One region of the Pseudothermotoga thermarum DSM 5069 genome, then DNA from elsewhere that is predicted to be linked to it. Evidence: riboswitches for the same ligand, from Rfam matches in the RefSeq annotation. Region 1 holds a riboswitch; the other holds the start of a gene.
The links. Region 1 has a riboswitch for thiamine pyrophosphate ahead of THETH_RS06975 (sulfide-dependent adenosine diphosphate thiazole synthase). Riboswitches for the same ligand answer to the same signal wherever they lie in the genome.
Positions count from the first base shown of each region.

Region 1 (10,045 bases):
GTATTTTAAGTTTTTTGATCTTTCCAATATCTTTCTCACCAATGCTGCAGCAGCAATGATGGCTTCTTTTGGTTCATACCCTAAATCCAAAAAACCAGCAAAAGCCGATGAAAAGCAACATCCTGTTCCGTGGAACTTGCCTTCAACTTTTTCTTCAACAAATTTTTCTCCGTTGTATTCGATGATGATTTTTTCTTCTTTTCTGTGTCCACCAGTTATAATTATCTTTTCCATCATATTCTTTAAAAAACTTTTATTACACTCGACGAGACGATCGTATTCTTCAGAGTTCATCAAAAGGTAATCTGCAAAGCCTAAGTATGGTAAGACTTCTTGTGGTTTGAAAAATTCAAATCCAGAACTTGACTTTAAAATTACATTCCAAACAATTTTTGCATTTGGATATTTTCTTCTCAAAAGTTCAACAAAAGTTGGTTGACACAACCCCACTTTCACAACTCTGGGTGTTGGAAGAACATCAAGCTCAAGACAAATATCTTCAACAGGTCGTGGTTTTATTTGAAAAACTTTTTCTGCATTTTGAACGGTTTCAACTGCAACCACAGCGCAAGTTTGAACTCCAAGAAGTGAAAGTGTTTTTATATCTTGCAAAATCCCTGCGCCTGCAGAAGGATCAAAACCAGCCACCACAAGAACCACAGTTTCCACCCCTTCAACTTAAAGTTCTTCGAGGTATTTTAAAAGATTTTCAAAGCCTTCAAGACATTCGGGTGATGGTTCTAAAACAAAATCTGCATCTATATCCCTTATGTATTCAAGTAACTGAAGAAATTTCTTTTCATTTTTCCACGCTTTATGATGACATTTTTCGTACTCAATCAAGTCTGCATAGTAAATGTGAAATTCCGAAATAAAAGGTTTCAAGCTTTCCACAAACTCAACAGGGTCTAAGCCGTAGATCTGTGAATCTATCAGAAGATGACCTATGTCGACACAAATAGTTAAATTTGTCCTTTCCAAAAAATCTTTGTAGTCATTTGAAGTGTGAAAACAATCGTTGCAGTAAACGTTTTCGATCCTAATTTGTATTCCATTTGTTTTTAGACACGCTATTTCTTGAACGATATCTTCGTATATATCTAGCCAACTTTCGCTTTGTTTTGCACTTGGAAAATGCAAAATAACGTAATCGGCTCCAAGACTTTTCGCAAGTTCTATGCATTTTTGATTTTTCTTCAAAGTATCATGTCTTAAAGTTGGATTCAAACTAGTCGGCTGTGGATGAACTTGGCAGTATCTAAAAACAAAAGGTGCATGAACGCCAAAAGAAGCCTTTCTTTCTTTTAGAAAGCGCATTACTTTTTCAACATCTTTTTGTTTGAAAAAAGTGAGTTCATAATGAGAAAACCATGGTAATTGATCTATTTTACCAACATCAGCTCTTATTATGCTGGTCGACAAGCCTTTCCGCATTCTCGACATACTCCTTTGTTATTTTTATCGCGCAGAATGGTCCACACATCGAACAACCTTCTTCATCGTATCTTCTGGTTTCCCACTTTTTTCTTGCAACATCGCCAGCTATGGCGTATTTGAACATACTTTCCCAATCAAAGTTTGCTCTTGCGCTTGCCATTTTTTCTTCAAGCATAAGTGCTTTTTTGTTACCCTTTGCCACATCAGCTATCGTTGCCGCTATCTTTGAGGCTATCACTCCTTCTTTTACATCTTCCACATCTGGCAGGCATAAATGCTCAGCCGGTGTAACGTAACAAAGAAAATCCGTACCATAATACGCGGCCAAGGCTCCCCCTATACTTGCTACAAGATGGTCATAACCAACTCCCCTATCGGTCGGCAAGGGACCTAGGAGAAAAATTGGTCTTCCTTTCGTGATTTTCTTCATCAATTTCACGTTCATTTCAATCTCGTTCAACGGCACATGCCCGGGTCCTTCTATCATTACTTGAACACCTGCTTCGTTCGCACGCTCGGCAAGCTCAGCCAAAACGAAAAGCTCTGAAAATTGCAGCGTATCAGAGGCATCCAAAACAGCACCAGGACGTAGTCCATCTCCAAGACTTAAAGTTACATCGTATTCTTTTGCTATTTCCAAAATTTCGTCAAAATGTGTGTAAAGAGGATTTTCCTTCTCGTTGGCAATCATCCATCCTGCGATGATCGAACCTCCACGGCTCACGATTTTCATAATTCTTTTGCTGTTTTTGATCAAATTCAAAGTTCTCATAGTGATGCCAGCATGAATCGTCATAAAATCGATGCCAGTTTCGGCATGTTCTTTTATCAAATCGATGAAATCTTTTTCGGAAAAATCTATAACCTTTTTTCCTAGTTGCACACTCTTAACAGCTGTATCGTATATTGGGACGCTTCCAACGGGAACTGGGGAATTTTCCAAAATTATCTCTCTGCACCTTTTGATATCTCCACCCGTTGATAGCACCATGACTGTGTCTGTTCCATAGTGCAAAGCAACTTGCAATTTTCTCAATTCTTCGTCAATGTTCGAATAAACGATAGATGTACCGATGTTCGCGTTAACTTTCACGGAAAAACCTTCGCCGATTATGACAGGTCTAGTTAGGCTTTTGTGGTTTTTGTTTCTCGGTATAACCGCCTTACCTTGAGCTATTTTTTCAATCACAGTTTCAAGGTTTACCATTTCTTGCTCTGCAACATAAAGCATTTCAGAAGTTGGCTTTCCAAGTCTTGCTGCTTCAAGTTGCGTCATTTTAAGACCACCTCTTTCTTCAACAATCCTATCACCATATCGGCTGCTTTTAATCCAGAAAGTATCATCCCACCGAAAATTGGTCCCATCCGCGGTCCTCCACCGACACTTACAGCTGCCATGCCGATCACTATCAAACCTGGATAAATCTCATGGGTGTTTTGCACAACGAATTTTTCACCATTCTCCGCATCCATTGGAAATTCGTACTCCACAACACCACAGCTACAAAGGTTTTCTGTATTACCTTTAACGCTGTTCAAAATTCCTCTTTTCGTCAAAAGTCTCACAAGGTTGGCTGGATGACCAGTTCCATCAACCACGTACTTTGCCTTAACGGTGATTGGATCAACGTGCAATTTTTCCTTTATGGTTGGCATCCAGTTTATAACCACGCCGCACACAACTCTGTCTCTCATCGCAAGATCTTCAACGAACACGTTGTTGAAAACAATTGCGCCTTTTTTCGTGGCAGCGTATATTAAACCGGATGCAAAGTGCACGGCATCGGCCACAAGAAAGCCATCGCGCTTGACGTAGTTTATCCCAAGTTCGTCAAGAAAATCGGCCAATTCCTCTTCAAGAACCACCTCGTTGAACATCATTCCTCCGCCCCATATTCCTCCTCCTGGTGCGTTTTTTGCCTCAAAAATTGCCACCTTTAAACCTTCGCTGGCAAGTTTGTAAGCCATCGCAAGCCCACTTGGTCCCGCACCGGCTATAGCCACATCCAAATCAAGACATTGCGATAACTTCTTATAAAAGGCGTCAAGAATCAGTTTGGAAATCACGATGTCTTTCACTTTACCCACCTCCGAAAAAAAATCCCTCCTGACGGAGGGATTTTATTTTTTTCTCTCACTCTTTCCCAAATCCCTCCGCCGGCATTACCCGGATCAGGTTCAAGGGGTCGAGGGTTACACCCTCCTCTCAGCGGATAACATCCGCTCCCCCTTGGGAAAGAGTGAAAAACCAAATTGAGGTTATTTGGTTTTTCTAGTTATCATTGTACACGATTAACGGTATCTTGTAAATGATAGAATCATTTTGGAGGCTAGTTTTTTCATGTTGAAAACGATTCTCAAGATTGCTTTTCGAAACTTTAAGGCTCACTTTAAAACCGCTTTTGTGCTGATTTTGGGGATATCTATTCCTTCTATGCTCATTGTGGGAGGACTTTCCATAAACGATAGCATAAAAAATTGGGTAGTATCGAGTTTTTCAAAAAACTTTGGACCTGCCGATGCCTATGTTGAAAATAGAAGAAATAACATCTTTATGAAATTTAGCTTGGACGAACAAATTGTGAGTTCGATAGCATCCCACGAAAAAGTCAAAAAGATTTTACCTGTGTCTGAAACCGTTGGACGAATTATGTACGAAGATAAGAGCGCAGATTGCTTAATAATAGGAGTCTATCCAGAAGATTTGAAAAATTTTGTGGATAAGCAGTTGGATCTTTTCTCCGGTGAAGTAATCATTTCACGATCTTTGGCAAATCTTTTGAAGATTTCCCTTGGTGTTGAAGTAGTTGTGAACGTTGGAGCTGGAGAAAAGAAATTTACGGTAACACATATAGGTGAAGATGGCTTTTTAAACTTTCGTGGCGAAAATCTTCACTACTTGGGAACGATTTTTGTACACATCGATGATTTCGCAGGCCCTGGTGGTTTTCCAACGAGAATCTATTTGAACTTGAATGGAAAACTTGAAGAACACTCAACGATCGTCGAAGACCTTCGTAAAATTTCAAATGTTAGAGCTGTTGCGATGAAATTTCAACTGTTAAATTCACCAGCAAACAGAGCTTTAGGATATGTAACCATAGCTTTCAGTGGCTTTTCGATTCTAGCTTCCTTCATCCTTGTGTATCTTTTTGCAAAAAGTTTTGCCGAAGAAAGAAGTTCAACGATGGTTATCCTAAGAACTTTGGGCATGAAAACCATTCACATAATGGCAGCTTTTTTCATCGAAGGATTAGCATATCTTTTAGTTGCAGGAATTTTCGGTGGATTTTTTGGAATACTTTTGGCAAGGTATTTGCTTGAAAAGTTCATAGAAACCGTTAAAATTTTGAACGTAAGCTTTGTGCCTTCTTTCGAAGGATTTTCACTCCATGTAACGTTTCCAACTGTTTTACTTGGTATCTTTGCCGGCTTGGTTGTTCCCATGTTGATATTTCTTAGAAAAATCTGGCAAATCACCAACAAGCCACCTGTTCAAATGTTTGAAGTTCAGGTGGAAAATTTGCAAAGTTTGACTTTTAAAAAAGCTATTCGAATGGTTGGATTAAGCCTTATATGCTTGGGAATTTTGACGATTCTGTTTATCGGTAAATTTCAAATTTTCGGAATACTTTCGCTGGCAGTAGGATTGACATTGATCTTCTTAAATCCAATTGTGAGTTTGTTGATTGGTGTTTTTCTAACTTGTTTGATCAGCTATCTTCCACCAAGTCAAAACGTTGGAGGATGGGAAATATTGCAAAGAGGAGCGGCTTTCTACATTTCAGCTTGGCTGATCTTTGCCTACGCGATTTTTCTTGCAAGGAGATTTTTATCGAAGTTCGTTGGCAAAGCTTCTGTTTCAAGTTTTATAGCACTTTCGTATGTTGAAAGAAACTGGAAAAATTCGTTCATAATCGCTTCCATGTTCAGCTTGATAGTATTCGTCATGACTTTGGTGATAACTGTCCATTCAAATGTTCAAAGATTTGTAAAACAAAGGATGGAAAATGGGCTTTTTGGATACGATTTCATCGTGATCAGGAATCCTTTGAAGCTCATCTTTTCAAAAAGCGAAATAGAAATCTGCAATGGTATTTTGAGTTACTCAAGAGTTTACGTTGCCGAATTTGAAAACGATTTGATAGTCTTTGTCGATGAAAACTTTCTTAAACAAGCTTTGGTACCATTTGAAACGGATCCTAGGTGGCGTGAAAAACTTCTTGAACCGGGCAAAGCAATTGTCGGTTATTTGCAGAAAAACGATCTACCAACGGGAAAAACCGTTTCTGGAAGGGTAAGATCCCCATTTAGAATAGGAGGAACTTCTTCGGTTGAACTCGAAGTGGTAGATGTTTTTGACATGAGGCAGCTTTTGGTTCCAACAAAGTACGTTGCTTCCACAAAAAGTCTTCCAAAGGAAGTTCGTCCCATACCGGTTTTACTTGCAAAGATCGATCCAGAAAATGTTTCGCAGATCAAAAGCTTTTACAGCAAACTATTCGATTTTCCAATTCACGTAAAAGAAGAGTTGAACAAGCTTTTTTCTGGAATAGATCTTTTGGTTCAAACTGCCGTTGTTTTGTTGTACTTTGGCTTGATCAGTGGCTTTAGTGCAATTGCCTTCCATTCTTTGAGAAGCGTTGTTGTAAGAAGGCGTTTAACAGGTACTTTGATGGCTGTGGGAATGTCGAGCTACAACATCAGCTTGGCATTTATTTTGGAAAACATAGTCATAGCTTCTATTGGTATTCTGGTTGGAAGTTTTGCAGGATACTTCGAATCAAGAAATGTTTTAAGGTTGATCTTTGAACTTTTCGGTTCTGGTGAATTTTCATTCCCGCTGAAAAACTTTGTTTTGCTCATCATCGCAATATACACTTTCATGATAATAGCCGTATCTTTACCGGTTGTCTTGACGAAGAAAAGTCCAGCCGAAGCTTTGAGAGCACCTGACTAATCCTAGGAGGTAAAATGATGATAATAGTGAAAAATCTTTGGAAAGTATACGGCAAAGGTGAAAAGAGGATCGAAGCGCTCAGAGGAATAAATTTAACCATAGAAAAAGGAGAATTTGTAACCATACTTGGTCCATCTGGTTCAGGTAAAACAACCTTGTTAAACTGTCTTTCAGGAATAGATTCACCAACAGAGGGAGAGATTTTCTTTGACGGTGTGGCTTTTCACCTTTTGAACGAAGAGCAAAAAACAAAGTTCAGAGCAGAAAACATGGGTTTTGTCTTTCAATTTTTCAACCTGATACCTGTTCTAACTGTTCTTGAAAATGTTGAGCTACCTTTGAGAATACTTGGATTAAAAGGGCGTAAGGTAACTGAAAAAGTTGTGGAAATGCTAAAAAAGGTTGGGTTGGCTGGAAAAGAAGATAAGTTTCCTTCACAACTTTCTGGTGGAGAGCAACAGAGGGTTGCCATCGCAAGAGCTTTGGTTCACAATCCAAAGATAGTCTGGGCAGATGAACCGACGGGAAACCTTGATTCTGAAACTGGTGCGATGATCATCAATTTGCTTGAAAGAATGCGTGCAGAGAATGGAACAACCTTGGTCGTAGTCACCCACGACGAGAAGATTGCGCAGCGAGCTGATAGAATCTTGCTGGTCAGAGATGGGAGAATCATCAAGGAACTCTCTGGATCAAACACCGTAGTCGAAATGTAGGTGTCTTGGATGGTTAAATGCAACATCTGGTGGATCAGAAGGGATATGAGAATTGAAGATAACCGGGTGTTGATCCATGCTGCAGAGGATGGAAATGCAGTTTTTCCATTTTACTTGTTTGATCCGTCCGAGTTTACAGGTGAGGGACAAGAGAAAAAGGTCAATTTCATCTTCCGCCAACTTGTTAATCTCAACAGAGAGCTTGCCAAATTTGGAACGGCGATAACAATATGCTACGGAAAAGCAAAAGATGTTTTTGGTTGGTTGAAAACACAGTTTCCCGAAGCAAAAGTCTTCACCTGCGTGGAACTTGGTCATTCTGCTTGTCAAGCTGTTAAGGAGGCTGAAAAATTTCTCCCCGTTGTAGAGGTTTCGGAAGGTTATCTCCTAAGTTTCGACAAAATACGTTCCAAGAAAGGAAAGATTCTCACAACCTTCTTTCACTTCAAAAATGCCGCTTACAAAGAGCTTGAAAAATTAGAAGCTATTTACCAAGAAAAACCAAAAGTAGAATGGCTTTCCGTATCTATGCCATGTGTGTACAAAATTGGTGAAGAAAAAGCTGAGAAACTTGATTTTTCGCTTAGTTCTCTTGGTTTTGAAGAGATAGAACTTGTTCACGAAGGAGCTGTGAAGTCGGCTGAGGAGCTATTGGAAAGATTCGAAAAGATTTTGCCAGAATACGAAAAGTTGAGAGACTTTCCTGCTGTAAACGGCACCTCCTTACTCAGTGCTCATCTGCGTTATGGAACAATTTCGATCAGAAAGGTTTTCAGGTGGGTGATGAACAGGCCAAATTCAGCAAAATTCATCGATGAACTTCTTTGGAGAGAGTTTTTTAGTTACCTTTTTTATCACTTTCCGGAAAGTGAGTTTCAAGATCTTAGAAAAGACTATAACAGACGATGGTTGAAACCATCGGCTGAGGATTGGAAAAGGGTGTTGAACGCACAGATCGGCATACCTATAATCGACGCTGGATTGAAACAACTCTATTTGGAAGGTTTTGTCCACAACCGAGTTAGAATGATAATCGCAAGTTATTTCACCAAAGATTTTGGGTGGGATTGGAGAATAGGAGAAAGATTGTTTGCCCAACACTTGATCGATTATGATCCAGCCTTGAACGTTGGCAACTGGCAGTGGAACGCTGGTGTAGGTGTTGATCCAAGATCAAAATACAGAAGGTTCAACCCGTTTCTTCAAGCTGAAAAGTTCGATCCGGAGAACCACTATATTTCGAAATATCTTGAAAGGAGCGATTCCAAATGATAAGCCTGAAAGATGTCAAGGCAGCTCGAGAGAGGATATCCAAATACGTACACAAAACGCCGATTCTGACATCCAAAACACTTGATTCAATCTCTGGCAATCAAGCTTTTTTGAAGTGTGAGAATTTTCAAAAAACCGGTTCCTTCAAGTTCAGAGGTGCTATGAATTTTTTACTTTCAATGTGCCCAGACGAACGAAAAAAAGGAGTTGTCACAGGTTCATCAGGAAACCACGGTCAGGCTTTGGCTTGCGCAGGTAAACTTTTAGAAGTTGACGTCACGGTGGTTGTACCAGAAGACGCTTCTCCTGCAAAACTCGCAGCAATAGAAGGCTACGGTGCAAAGATCGAAAAATTTGGCAGAACTTCTACAGAAAGGTTGAGTAGAGCCTTTGAAATTTCCAAGGAAACGGGAAAAGTTTTTGTTCCTGCGTTTGACCATCCATGGATAATGGTGGGGCAAGGAACCATAGGTTTGGAGATTTTGGAAGACCTTGGACACGTTGATGCGATACTTGTTCCCTGCGGAGGTTGCGGTTTGATATCCGGTATTGCCGTTGCCGTAAAGGAACAAATGAAAAACGTGAAGATCTACGGCGTTGAACCCGAGCAGAGCAACAGTACTTATCTTTCATTCAAGGCTGGACACATTGTTGAGCTGAAAGATATAAACACAATAGCTGATGGACTTAGAACCGCTTCCCCTGGGAGAATAACCTTCGAAGTCGTTAAGAAATACGTGGATGATGTTCTTCTTGTAAGCGAAGAACAAATTAAAGCAGCGATGGTTTTTCTCTTGGAAAGGATGAAAATCTTGGTGGAACCGTCCGGAGCAGTCACAGTTGCCGCGTTGCTTTTCCACAAAATCTTACCAAGAAACAAAAGAGTCGTGGCAATTCTTTCCGGTGGAAATGTGGATTTGTTATCACTGTGTAGTTGGGTGAAAGAAGTTAAGCAGCAACAAAAAGAATTTTGGTGAATATCATTGGACTTCTTAGTTGTGGCAAAAGTAAATTAATGAAACAAAGCCATCCAGTTTTGTCGAAACAAGATTTTCAACTGGATGGCTTTGTTTTTGAGTGCTTATCATAATGAATATCAAATCTTGTATTTGGAAGCCAATTGCTCCAAGTCAGAGACAATTTGATTGAGTGCTTCTGTGATATTCAACAAGCTTTTCGTTTCATTGGTTTGCTGTTCTACTGCTGTTGAAACTCTCGAAAAATCTGCTTTCAAAGTCTCGACGTTGCGAACTATTTTATCCGTGGCGGCAGCTATCTCTTGAACTGCTCCGCTTTGCTCTTCACTTGTCGCAGCCAAATCGTTTGTTAAAGAAGAAAACTTATCTATTTCTTTTACCATTTCGCTTATATCTTGCACCGCTTCTTCCATGATCTTTACAACATTTCCAAGTTCTTGAGTGACATAACCCCCGCCTTTGGCAACTGCATCTGTCAACTCCATGATATTTTTCAGAGTTTCTGAAATGGCTTGTGTTGACCTTTTGCTTTCCTCAGCAAGTTTTCTTATTTCGTCCGCAACAACTGCAAATCCACGTCCTGCTTCTCCAGCTCTTGCTGCTTCTATTGCCGCGTTGAGAGCCAAAAGGTTTGTTTGTTCAGCTATGCTAGATATCGTGTTTGTAATCACTTCTATTTGCTG
Region 1 covers NC_015707.1:1,370,166-1,380,210, forward strand. The annotation lists gene THETH_RS06960 (thiamine-phosphate synthase family protein) at 1-669, opposite strand, end outside; gene THETH_RS06965 (sugar phosphate isomerase/epimerase family protein) at 679-1,434, opposite strand; gene thiC (phosphomethylpyrimidine synthase ThiC) at 1,397-2,713, opposite strand; gene THETH_RS06975 (sulfide-dependent adenosine diphosphate thiazole synthase) at 2,710-3,516, opposite strand; TPP riboswitch at 3,569-3,677, opposite strand; gene THETH_RS06980 (ABC transporter permease) at 3,779-6,397, shown strand; gene THETH_RS06985 (ABC transporter ATP-binding protein) at 6,415-7,113, shown strand; gene THETH_RS10335 (FAD-binding domain-containing protein) at 7,123-8,385, shown strand; gene THETH_RS06995 (threonine ammonia-lyase) at 8,382-9,362, shown strand; partial or broken gene THETH_RS11095 (methyl-accepting chemotaxis protein) at 9,482-10,030, opposite strand.

Region 2 (10,045 bases), 270 kb from region 1:
TTGCAAGAGCCATTGTCTTAACACCAAAAGTCTTGCTGATGGACGAACCACTTTCGAATTTGGATGCTTTGCTGAGGGTGAAGATGAGAAGTGAGTTGAAGAAGCTCCATGAAGAAGTCAAGGTTACCACGATATACGTTACACATGATCAGACTGAAGCCATGACGATGGGAGACAAAATTGCCGTGATGAACGCTGGAAAGATTGTGCAGTACGGCACACCGGATGAAATATATCTAAAACCAAAAACACTTTTCGTCGCCGGGTTTGTCGGCTCTCCCCAGATGAATTTTCTCAAAATGAGAGTGGAGAATGGCAAGTTGTCAGGTTATGGAATTGAGATAGTTTTGCAGAAGAATCTTGCGTTAAAGGAAATAATCCTTGGAATCAGGCCGGAACACATAACTTTGGAGAAAACAAAACATGGTCTTCCTGTTAAGGGAACTGTCTACTTTGTGGAAAAACTCATGTCAGAAACGATTCTTCATCTTTCAATAGGCGACAATAAACACGTTGTGGTGAAAATTCCGTACAACATTTCTCCGAAAGAGGGTGAAGAGCTCACGGTGTATTTTGATGCAACGAAATTCCATTTCTTCGATCCGCTAACCGAGGAGAGGGTCGAATTATGAAAAAGCGCTTTTTTAATTGCTACTTCGACTTGAATTGAAAAACAAAAATATGAGCTGCTGAACTCTTATATGAAGGAGGGAATAGCGTGAAATACTACAACGATCTTCCTGAAATTGAAAACTGCGATATCGTAGTGGGTATCCCAAGTTTCAACAATGCCGAGACGATAGCGTACGTTGCAGAACAAGCGGCAAGGGGAATAACTGAGCTTGGCTTAAAAGGTACAGTTGTCAACTCTGATGGAGGCTCGAACGATGGTACAAGAGAAGCTTTCATGAAGGCAAATACATTGAATATTCCAAAGCATTCTTTGGTTTACAAAGGAATACCGGGTAAAGGAAGTGCGATCAGAGCGCTGTTTGAATTTGCTCACAAAGCCAACGCAAAAGTTTTCGTGATGCTGGATTCGGATTTGAGAAGTGTTAAACCCTGGTGGATTGAGAGGTTGGCAAATCCTATCCTTAGTGGAAAAACGAGTTATGTTACTCCACTTTATGTGAGGCATAAATACGATGGGACGATCACAAACAACATTTGCTATCCTTTGATATCAGTTCTCTTTGGCAAAAAGATTAGACAGCCAATAGGAGGGGATTTTGGAGTTGGAAAAGAACTGATAGATGTTTATCTATCCAAGAACGTCTGGGAAACGGATGTTGCAAAGTTTGGTATCGATATATGGATGAGTGTTACGGCAGTCGTTGAGTCGTCGAAGAAACCTGTTCAGGCAGCTCTCGGTGCGAAGGTTCACGATGTGAAAGATCCTGGGAAGCACCTTGTTGGAATGTTTTTGCAAGTGGTTCGAACTCTGTTCGATTTGGTTGCCTTGCATTTGGACAAACTGGATAAATTCAACGAAATTGAGCAAACTGACGTTTACGGAAGTCAGGTTCAAGAAAAGGTTGAAGAGATCGTCATAGATCTGGAAAATTTGAAGAACAGAGCAAAACAAAATTTGGCGGAAAGACTACACTCTTTGGACTACATTCCAAAGGCAATTACAGGTAAGATATTATCGACGGGTAAATTAACAGCAGAAGAATGGGCAGAGGTTGTCTTTGAGTCGCTTGTTTTGTACAGAAAAAACAAAGACGAGGATATAGTTATGAATTTGCTGCCGTTTTACTTTGCAAGGGTGGCTGGATTTGTGGAAGAGACGTTCGATCTGACAAGCGAACAAGCAGAGAAAGTAATCGAGGCTCAGCTTGAGGTGTTCAAGACAAAGAAAACTGAATATGCCAAGAGGTGGTAAGGTTGATACTCGATCAAATACTTGGTATCTACGATAGGTTGAGTGAAACGGAGAAAAAAGTTGCAAGCTATGTTCTTGAGAAGCCCGATGATGTTATCCACTATTCCATCACGGAATTTTCGAAAATAGTACAAGTCAGCGAGACGTCGATCTTCAGATTTGTGAGAAAACTGGGATTTGATGGATATCAGGATTTCAAGATCGAGCTAACGAAGCAGATAAGCGGTATGAGGGCATCAGAGGAGTATTCAGAATCGGAGACTTTGAACGAATATATTGCGGAAATAAAGTCGCTTGTGGAAAGGCTTGGAAGGACTCTTGATGAAAAGGCATTGGACAAAGTCAGCGATTTGATTATATCAAGCAGAAAAGTCATTTTCTTCGGTGTGGGTCTGTCTTCTGTCGCAGCGGAGTATGGAAGTTTGTTGCTTTCAGTTCTGGGAATTCCAGCTTTTTGCTACAACGATCCACACATGCAGGTTACCGTAGCCACAGGATTGAATGAACACGATCTGGTCATTTCGGTTAGCCATAGCGGAAATATCAGAGATACCGTGAAATCAACGCAGGTTGCAAGAGATGTGGGAGCAAAGACTGTTGCCATTACAGCGGGGATAAATTCACCGCTCTCGAAAGTGGCGGAGATCACTTTGTACAGTCCAGTGGCAAGGTTTGAGAAATACGAGTTTTTGAGAGGAAATCTTGGAGAAATAGCCGTGGTGGAGATCGTGTTTCGGATGGTTCTGAACAAGATTTTTGCCTCTAAGAAAAAGCATCTTGAGGAACTATCGCAGGTTCTGAAGCCCAAAAAATACGAAGGTGGAGAAGAATGAAAATCGGTCTGTGTCATTTTAGAGCGGGTTTCACCGATGGAGTTTCTCTTGAGATGGAAAAATTCAAAAAAGTTTTGGAGAAGATGGGACATACTGTTTTCTATATCGCAGGTGATTTTGGAAATGTAGAAGGCTTTCGGGTTGAGTCGCTGAGTATGAAAAATGAGAGAAATCTTTGGATTCACAGAAATGCTTTTGAAAAACTTCAAGTCTCAGAGCAAGTATTCGTTGAGTATTTCAACGATTATGTAGCCCAAATAGAAAGAGAGCTTGAGGAAAAGATTCCTCAGTTGGATTTGATCTTTGTCAACAACATCTTTTCGCTTGGATTCAATTTAGCTGGTGCTGTGGCTGTTTTCAATTTCACAAGAAAAAATGGTATAAAAACAGTTTCTCACAACCATGACTTCTACTGGGAAAGACCAAGGTATTCGACGCCGACCTTTGGCTTTGTTGTGAAAATACTCGAGAAATACTTTCCCCCGAAAGAGATAGAGCTGAATTTGACGATAAACAAAATCGCTCAAGAAGAACTTTTCAAAAGAAAGGGTATCAATTCTATTGTCGTTCCAAATGTCTTTGATTTTGACCAAGATCCATGGGTTTTGGATGAATACAACAACGATCTCAGAGATGTTCTTGGAATAGATAAAGATAGTCTGTTTGTTCTTCATGCCACCAGAATCGTTCCAAGAAAAGCTATCGAGATAGCAATGGATTTTGCCAAAGAGTTACAGCAGATTTCGCAAAAGCAAGTGAATTTTGTCATTGCGAATTTCTACGAAGATGAATCAATTGATTACTACAAAAGATTGGCAGAAAAAGCAGAATCGATGCCCTTTAAAACCCACTTTGCCTTTGATCTGGTTAGAACAGAAAGATTTACCAATGGAAGAAAGTATTACTCACTGTGGGACATGTATGCAAATGCAGATTTGGTCACCTACACGTCTGTGGCAGAAGGGTGGGGGAACCAGTTGATCGAAGCTGTCTTTGCGAAGAAACCATTGGTCGTTTTTGAGTATCCTGTTTACATAACGGATATAAAACCACTCGGTTTTGAGTTTTTCTCCTTGGGTGATTATGCCTCGCTTGATCATGAAGGCTTTTGGACGGTGCCAAAGGAAAGATTACGCAAGACCGCACAAGAGGTGACTGATGTTCTTTCGAACAAAGTAGAACTAAGTAGAATCGTGGAGAAGAATTTTGAGATTGGGAAGAGAAATCTGTCGCTTACAAATCTGGCTGAGTATCTGAACATGATTCTTGAGAAATTGAATTTGCCATGCGACGAAGGTTTTTAACATTTCGTCCCTCGTGAACTCTGAGTAGCCTATTTCTCTTGTAGAATTCTCAATTTTTTCCATTGCTTCCAAGATATCCCTCAGAAACAACTTAAAATGCCTTTTCACAGATATATCACTTCCCTGAGAATTCCTTCTATCAGTTCTTTTCTAATCCCTTCTTTCCTTACAACTTCTACCTCCCTAAAGGTGATCTCAGATACATTTCCAAGGATATTACTTCCAGCAGATTTGGGACTTCTTCAAATTCAACGAGCAAGTCGACATCGCTTCTGTTCTTTCGTTCCCCTCTTGCAAAAGAACCAAAGATGCCTATTTTAGCCACTTTATATTTGTTTGTTTTTAGTCGACACACTTTATCACCTGAACCTGCAAACTTTCACTTTTATGTAGCAGTCCTGCAGTTCAGGACAAAAAGTAAAATAACATTTTTTCGTCTTTTCGATGACCGCAACTCTTCACGAAAATGCTTCAGCTTGGATTATACCAAATCCTCGTGATACTAACCGAGACCGCTCCTCATCAACGAAACGATGACAGATCGTCCTCATTAGTTGAAACTTCCAGCCGACGTTTTCTCAGTTTAACACTTTTGATGATCACAAAGATTGAATAAACAATCAACGACAACAGCACCCCAAACGCAGCACCGGTCATATCGATTATCACATCGTCCAAAGAAGAGCCGCGGTGGTAGAATTTTTGATTGTACTCGTCAAAGACGGCTATTATCGTTGGTAAGCCGATGCCGTAAGCTATCGCGGAAAGAATCTTTTTGTTGTACAAAAGTCCAAAGAAAAAGCAAGCAATGCCAAGTACAAAATAAAGTCCAAAATGGGCTGTTTTTCGAACAAGATCACTTGTTTTTGGCACTTTGTTTGGAAACCAAGCTTTTTCCAAAAAACTTCGAAGCCTAACGTAAAGGTTTGTTTTTGTGAAATCCAAAGTTTCATCGAGCTTTTGCAAAAATCTGTAGAAGTTGGTTGCCTGTTTTTCTGAATTCACAGGAGACTGAGATGAAAAGTAAAAGATGAATCCAACCCACAGAAAGATAGACAAGGTTAAAAGAATAAGCAATGTTTTTTTCATTTCTGTCCCTCCATTTATGACATCGAGAATATGATATAATATCGATGGAAAAAAGTGAATATCAACAAGCGGGGGAGCTCCTAGTCCGGGGCTGAGAGGAGGGCGGAAGCCCTCGACCCTTTGAACCTGATCCGGGTAATGCCGGCGCAGGGAAGCTTGAAACACAGTAACCTGCCGGCATGGCAGGTTTTCTTTTTTTGGGAGGGATAAAAGGTGGCGAAGATCACTTGTTCGATCAAGTTTTTGCCGCTTGTAGCAAGCGACACTGCAACGGTTTATGCCCTTGTGGACGAAGCGATAAACATCATCAAAAACTCTGGATTGAAGTATTTGGTTGGACCAAGTGAAACCACGGTGGAAGGAGAGTTTGAGGAAATCGTCGAGTTGATTAAAAAGATTGGACTTGAGATGCAGGATGATTGTGAAAGGTTTGTTCTTCAAGCCTCCTTCGATATGAAGAGAGAAGGTGTAACTATCGATGAAAAAATCAGGAATTATCGTTGAAATAATTTTTGCCATAGCTTTAGTTTTACTTTGGCAGTATGCGCCTGTTCCAAGTTACATTCTCCCAAAGCCAACAAGGATATTGAGCGAACTTTTAGCGCAAAGAAGCGTTATTTTGAACCACCTCAAGATAACACTTTACGAAGCTGTTAGCGGGCTTTTCATAGCGCTTTGTGTTGGGGTTTTTTCGGCGATTTTGATGTACTTGGTCAAGATCGTAGCTAAAATTTTACTGCCTCTGATTGTCATAACTCAGACTATACCGATTACCGTTATCGCACCGCTTATAGTGATCTGGTTTGGATTTGGAATATCCGCAAAAATTGGAACTGTGGCTTTTCTTTGCTTTTTCCCAATAGCGATCAACACCTACGAAGCTTTAAAAACTGTTGATCCACAAAAACTTGAACTTTTGAAGGCTTATAAAGCAAAATGGTATCAAAGATTGAGGTTTTTGTATATCCCGCATACTTTGCCACACATTTTTTCCGGTTTGAAAATAGCTGTAACTTACGCTTTTACGGCCGCAATTTTGGCTGAATGGATGGGAGCCCAAGCTGGTCTTGGTGTTTATACAATAAGAGCTTTGAACAGTTTTAGGGTTGATCGGGTTTTCGTTGTTGTCACTTTGACGATAATCATCACCCTAGTTTTGTTCTTCATAATCGATAGGATTTCAAGAAAAATAGCCCCATGGGCATACAGAGGTGAAGGAGGTATGAGAGGATGAAAAAATTTTTGGCAATTTCGATGTTGATTTTTTCACTTTTAATTTTTGGTCAGAAGGTGACGGTGATACTAGATTGGTATCCCAACACAAACCACACTGGACTTTATGTTGCACTTGAAAAGGGATATTTCAAAGAGGAAAACTTGGAAGTTTCAATAGTTCAACCTCTTAAACTAAGCACCGAGCAACTAGTTGCAGCCGGAAATGGTGAATTTGGAATAAGTTTTCAAGAGTTTGTCACCTATGCAAGAGCTGAGGGACTTCCAATTGTTTCAATCGCTGCGATAATTCAACACAACACCAGCGGTTTTGCATGGTTAAAAGGTACGATGAGCTCTCCAAAAGATTGGGAAGGAAAAACTTACGGTGGATGGGGAACAGAGCTTGAAGTGGCAATTCTGAAAACCATTGCAAAAAAATATGGTATTGATCCAAACAAGATAAAGATACAAGATGTTGGTCAGCTTGATTTTGTCACTGGCTTGAGACAAAGGGTTTTCGATTTCCAATGGGTCTATTATGGTTGGGAAGTTATAGGTGCGAAAGTTCAAGGAGTGGAAGTTGATTTCGTGTTTTTGAAGGATATTGACGAGGTTTTTGACTACTACACCCCGGTGATAATAACCAGCGAGAAAATCGTTCAAGAATCTCCTGAACTTGTGAGAAAATTTCTGAGGGCTGTTCAAAAAGGTTACCTTTACGCTGTTGAAAATCCTGTTGAATCTGCAAAAATATTGCTGAAATATGCTCCAGAATTGGATGAAAAACTTGTGATAGAATCGCAAAAATTCCTTTCAACCAAGTACATCGAAGATGCTCCCAGGTGGGGTTATCAAGATCCAAAGGTTTGGAGGAGGCTTTATCAGTGGATGAAAGAGAATGGATTGGTTGGAGAACTGGATATAGACAAAGCTTACACGAACGAGTTCTTGCCCTGAAAGTAGAACATTTATCGGTAAGTTACGATGGGTTTTTGGCAGTTGAAAGAGTTGACCTTGAAGTTGAAAAAGGCGAAATTGTTGCAATAGTCGGACCATCTGGATGCGGTAAAACAAGTTTTTTGAAAGCGATATTAGGGCTTGTTCCTTACACTGGAAAGATACAAGTTGAAGAAAAAGATATAGGTTACATGCCACAGACAGATTCTCTTTTCGATTGGTTGAACTGTCTTGATAACGTTGCGCTACCTTTGTTTTTAAAGGGTATACCGAAAAAGGAAGCAAGAAAAATTGCCATGGAATACCTTGAAAAAGTTGGGTTGAAGGAGTGGGCTTTTAAAAACGTTTATCAGCTTTCAGGAGGAATGAGACAAAGATTATCCTTGGCAAGAGCACTTGTGAGTGGTTCAAAACTTTTGCTTGCAGATGAACCATTTATTTCTTTGGATGCGCAAAACAGAAGAAAACTGCAGATTTACTTTTCGCAATTTTTGGAAAAAGAAAAAATCACAACTATTTTTGTGACTCACAGTGTCGAAGAAGCGGTGTTCCTTGCAGACAGAGTGGTTCTATTTTCAAACAGACCAGCAAAGATTGTGCAAATTTTTCACGTTCAGCTTCCAAAACCAAGGGATGTTGACATTTTATCTAATCCAGCTTACCAAAAGTTAGTTGGAATGATATACGAAAAAGTTTTTCAGCAAGGATGATTTTAGCTTGTTGTGAAGAAAAGAGCGGGCTTTGCGCCCGCTCTTTTTGGATTTGTGATCAAATCTTATTTTGTTAGGATCAAATTGCCAACCTTTGACATGTTCTGCCATGTGTTGTCCGTTGGATCACACCATTTCAAGATTCCAACTCTTCTTCCTTGGGCATTTGCGTCGTTCACCTGGAAGTCAAAGCCTATGGTCATGCCAGCTTGTGGTTTTATAACGCTCCATTTTACTGCAGCTTCAACTAGGTAGCCACCTTCGACTATCTTGGTTGCCGTTTTGAATCTTGCGGCACTTGCTCCTGTTCCGAAGGATTGCTGGTTGGTAAAGTTCACTCTGAACTGTCCATCACCATCACGGTACGGTGGTGTCTTGTGGTTGGTTTCACTGATGAATATCTCAATGGAATCCTGTTCCCAAGCGTTGGAGTTGTCTTTGTTCAAAACAGGATCTTTTACAATTGCAAGTACGTACAGATATTCTTCATCCCACAATACTCTAAACTTTGCAGAGGCATTTTGCAACGAACCCATCACGACGACGTCTGTTTCAAGTTCCTCGGCTTTGTTCCAGATATCGTCTATTTCTCCATCTATCACCGGTGTGCCGTACATGGCTTTACCCGTTTTGATACCCTCCAGTTTCAACGTACCGTAAGCGAGTGTGGAGAACTTTTGCTGATTCGTCGTATCAGACCAGCTGTACCATTTTCCATCGTCGATGACGGCTATGTCAAAGCCTATCAATTGGTCGCGGGAGAATTTCACACCAGGCATTGAGATGGCCGCTTCAACAGAATATCTTCTGTAAGCTGGTCCAAGGAATCTTTCTACTTCGACGTTTTCACTTTTTTCAATTTCCCTGTTGTACCAAAAGATCACGTAAGCTGCTTGATCGTGGAGGAAAGGAGCTTTGAAGTTTTTGGGGTCAACGAAGATTGCAACACCATCTTTGTCGGGATTTCGAGTTGCGTCGTACACATCGGCGTAGATGTACAGTTTATCTTCGCCCCATATTACTCGTGCAATCAATTTATCGTTACCATCGACAACTATTTTGATTGGAGGCGATTGCAAGAATGAATCATCCATTGTTCCAGCTATTATCGCTTCACCAGGGACTATAGATCCTTCCTTTGAAGATGCGGGAATCAATTCTGGTTTAACAAGCGCCCAGTAAGCAAGCTTTGCATTGTAATTTTCGTCAAAAAGCAATGGCCAGTTGTTTCTTCTAACAGGATATCCTCTGAGCCAAGAGTAATCGTCTTTCAATCCCCAGAAAGTAACGTTGTTTATGACATCACTGTACTTTTTGTATACTTCAAAGAGCCTGCGATAAAAGTTGGCTTGCTGGATCAAAAGATCGATTGGTGGGATTTCATACTTTGTGGCATTGTCTCTGTAAATGTTGACGTCAAGTTCAGTTATCTCAATCACAATGCCAGGTATAGTGGCATATAACGCAATCGCTTGCTCTATTTGTTCAATGCTTGTTCCGATGTTGATGTGCTGCTGCATACCTATACCATGAATGGGTATTCCTTTTTCTTTCATGTTCTTCACCATGTTGTAAATGACATCTCTTTTCTTTTGATGGTATTCGTTGTAATCGTTGTAGAAGAGCAAGGCATCTGGATCTGCTTCGTGAGCAAATTTGAAGGCAAGCTCTATGTAATCCGGCCCTATAACCTGATACCACAAACTCCTCCTCAAACCATCAGGCTGATTCTCATCCACCGCCTCGTTCACCACATCCCACGCATACACCTTGCCTCTATACCTGCCTACAACTGTGTGTATGTACTCCCGCATCCTCTCTATCATCGCTTCCCTGCTCAATAAATTGCCCTTCTCATCCTTGAAAAACCACTCCGGCGTCTGACTGTGCCAAACAAGTGTATGACCCCTAACAACCATCCCATGTTTCTGCGCAAACTCTATGTACCTGTCTGCAACCGTAAAATCATAGTAAATCTTCCCACTCGCATCCCTTCTCAATATACTCTCTGGTTTCATCTCGTTCTCAGCCGTCATACTGTTAAAGTGCTTC
Region 2 covers NC_015707.1:1,643,405-1,653,449, forward strand. The annotation lists gene THETH_RS08190 (ABC transporter ATP-binding protein) at 1-632, shown strand, start outside; gene THETH_RS08195 (glycosyltransferase) at 719-1,885, shown strand; gene THETH_RS08200 (MurR/RpiR family transcriptional regulator) at 1,879-2,718, shown strand; gene THETH_RS08205 (glycosyltransferase family 4 protein) at 2,715-4,022, shown strand; gene THETH_RS11105 (nucleotidyltransferase family protein) at 4,198-4,377, opposite strand; gene THETH_RS08215 (VanZ family protein) at 4,545-5,111, opposite strand; TPP riboswitch at 5,172-5,282, shown strand; gene THETH_RS08220 (thiamine-binding protein) at 5,325-5,615, shown strand; gene THETH_RS08225 (ABC transporter permease) at 5,590-6,345, shown strand; gene THETH_RS08230 (ABC transporter substrate-binding protein) at 6,342-7,283, shown strand; gene THETH_RS08235 (ABC transporter ATP-binding protein) at 7,211-7,993, shown strand; gene THETH_RS08240 (endo-1,4-beta-xylanase) at 8,059-10,045, opposite strand, start outside.
Region 2: linked by a shared signal. The riboswitch ahead of THETH_RS08220 (thiamine-binding protein) and the one ahead of THETH_RS06975 (sulfide-dependent adenosine diphosphate thiazole synthase) in region 1 are both predicted to bind thiamine pyrophosphate.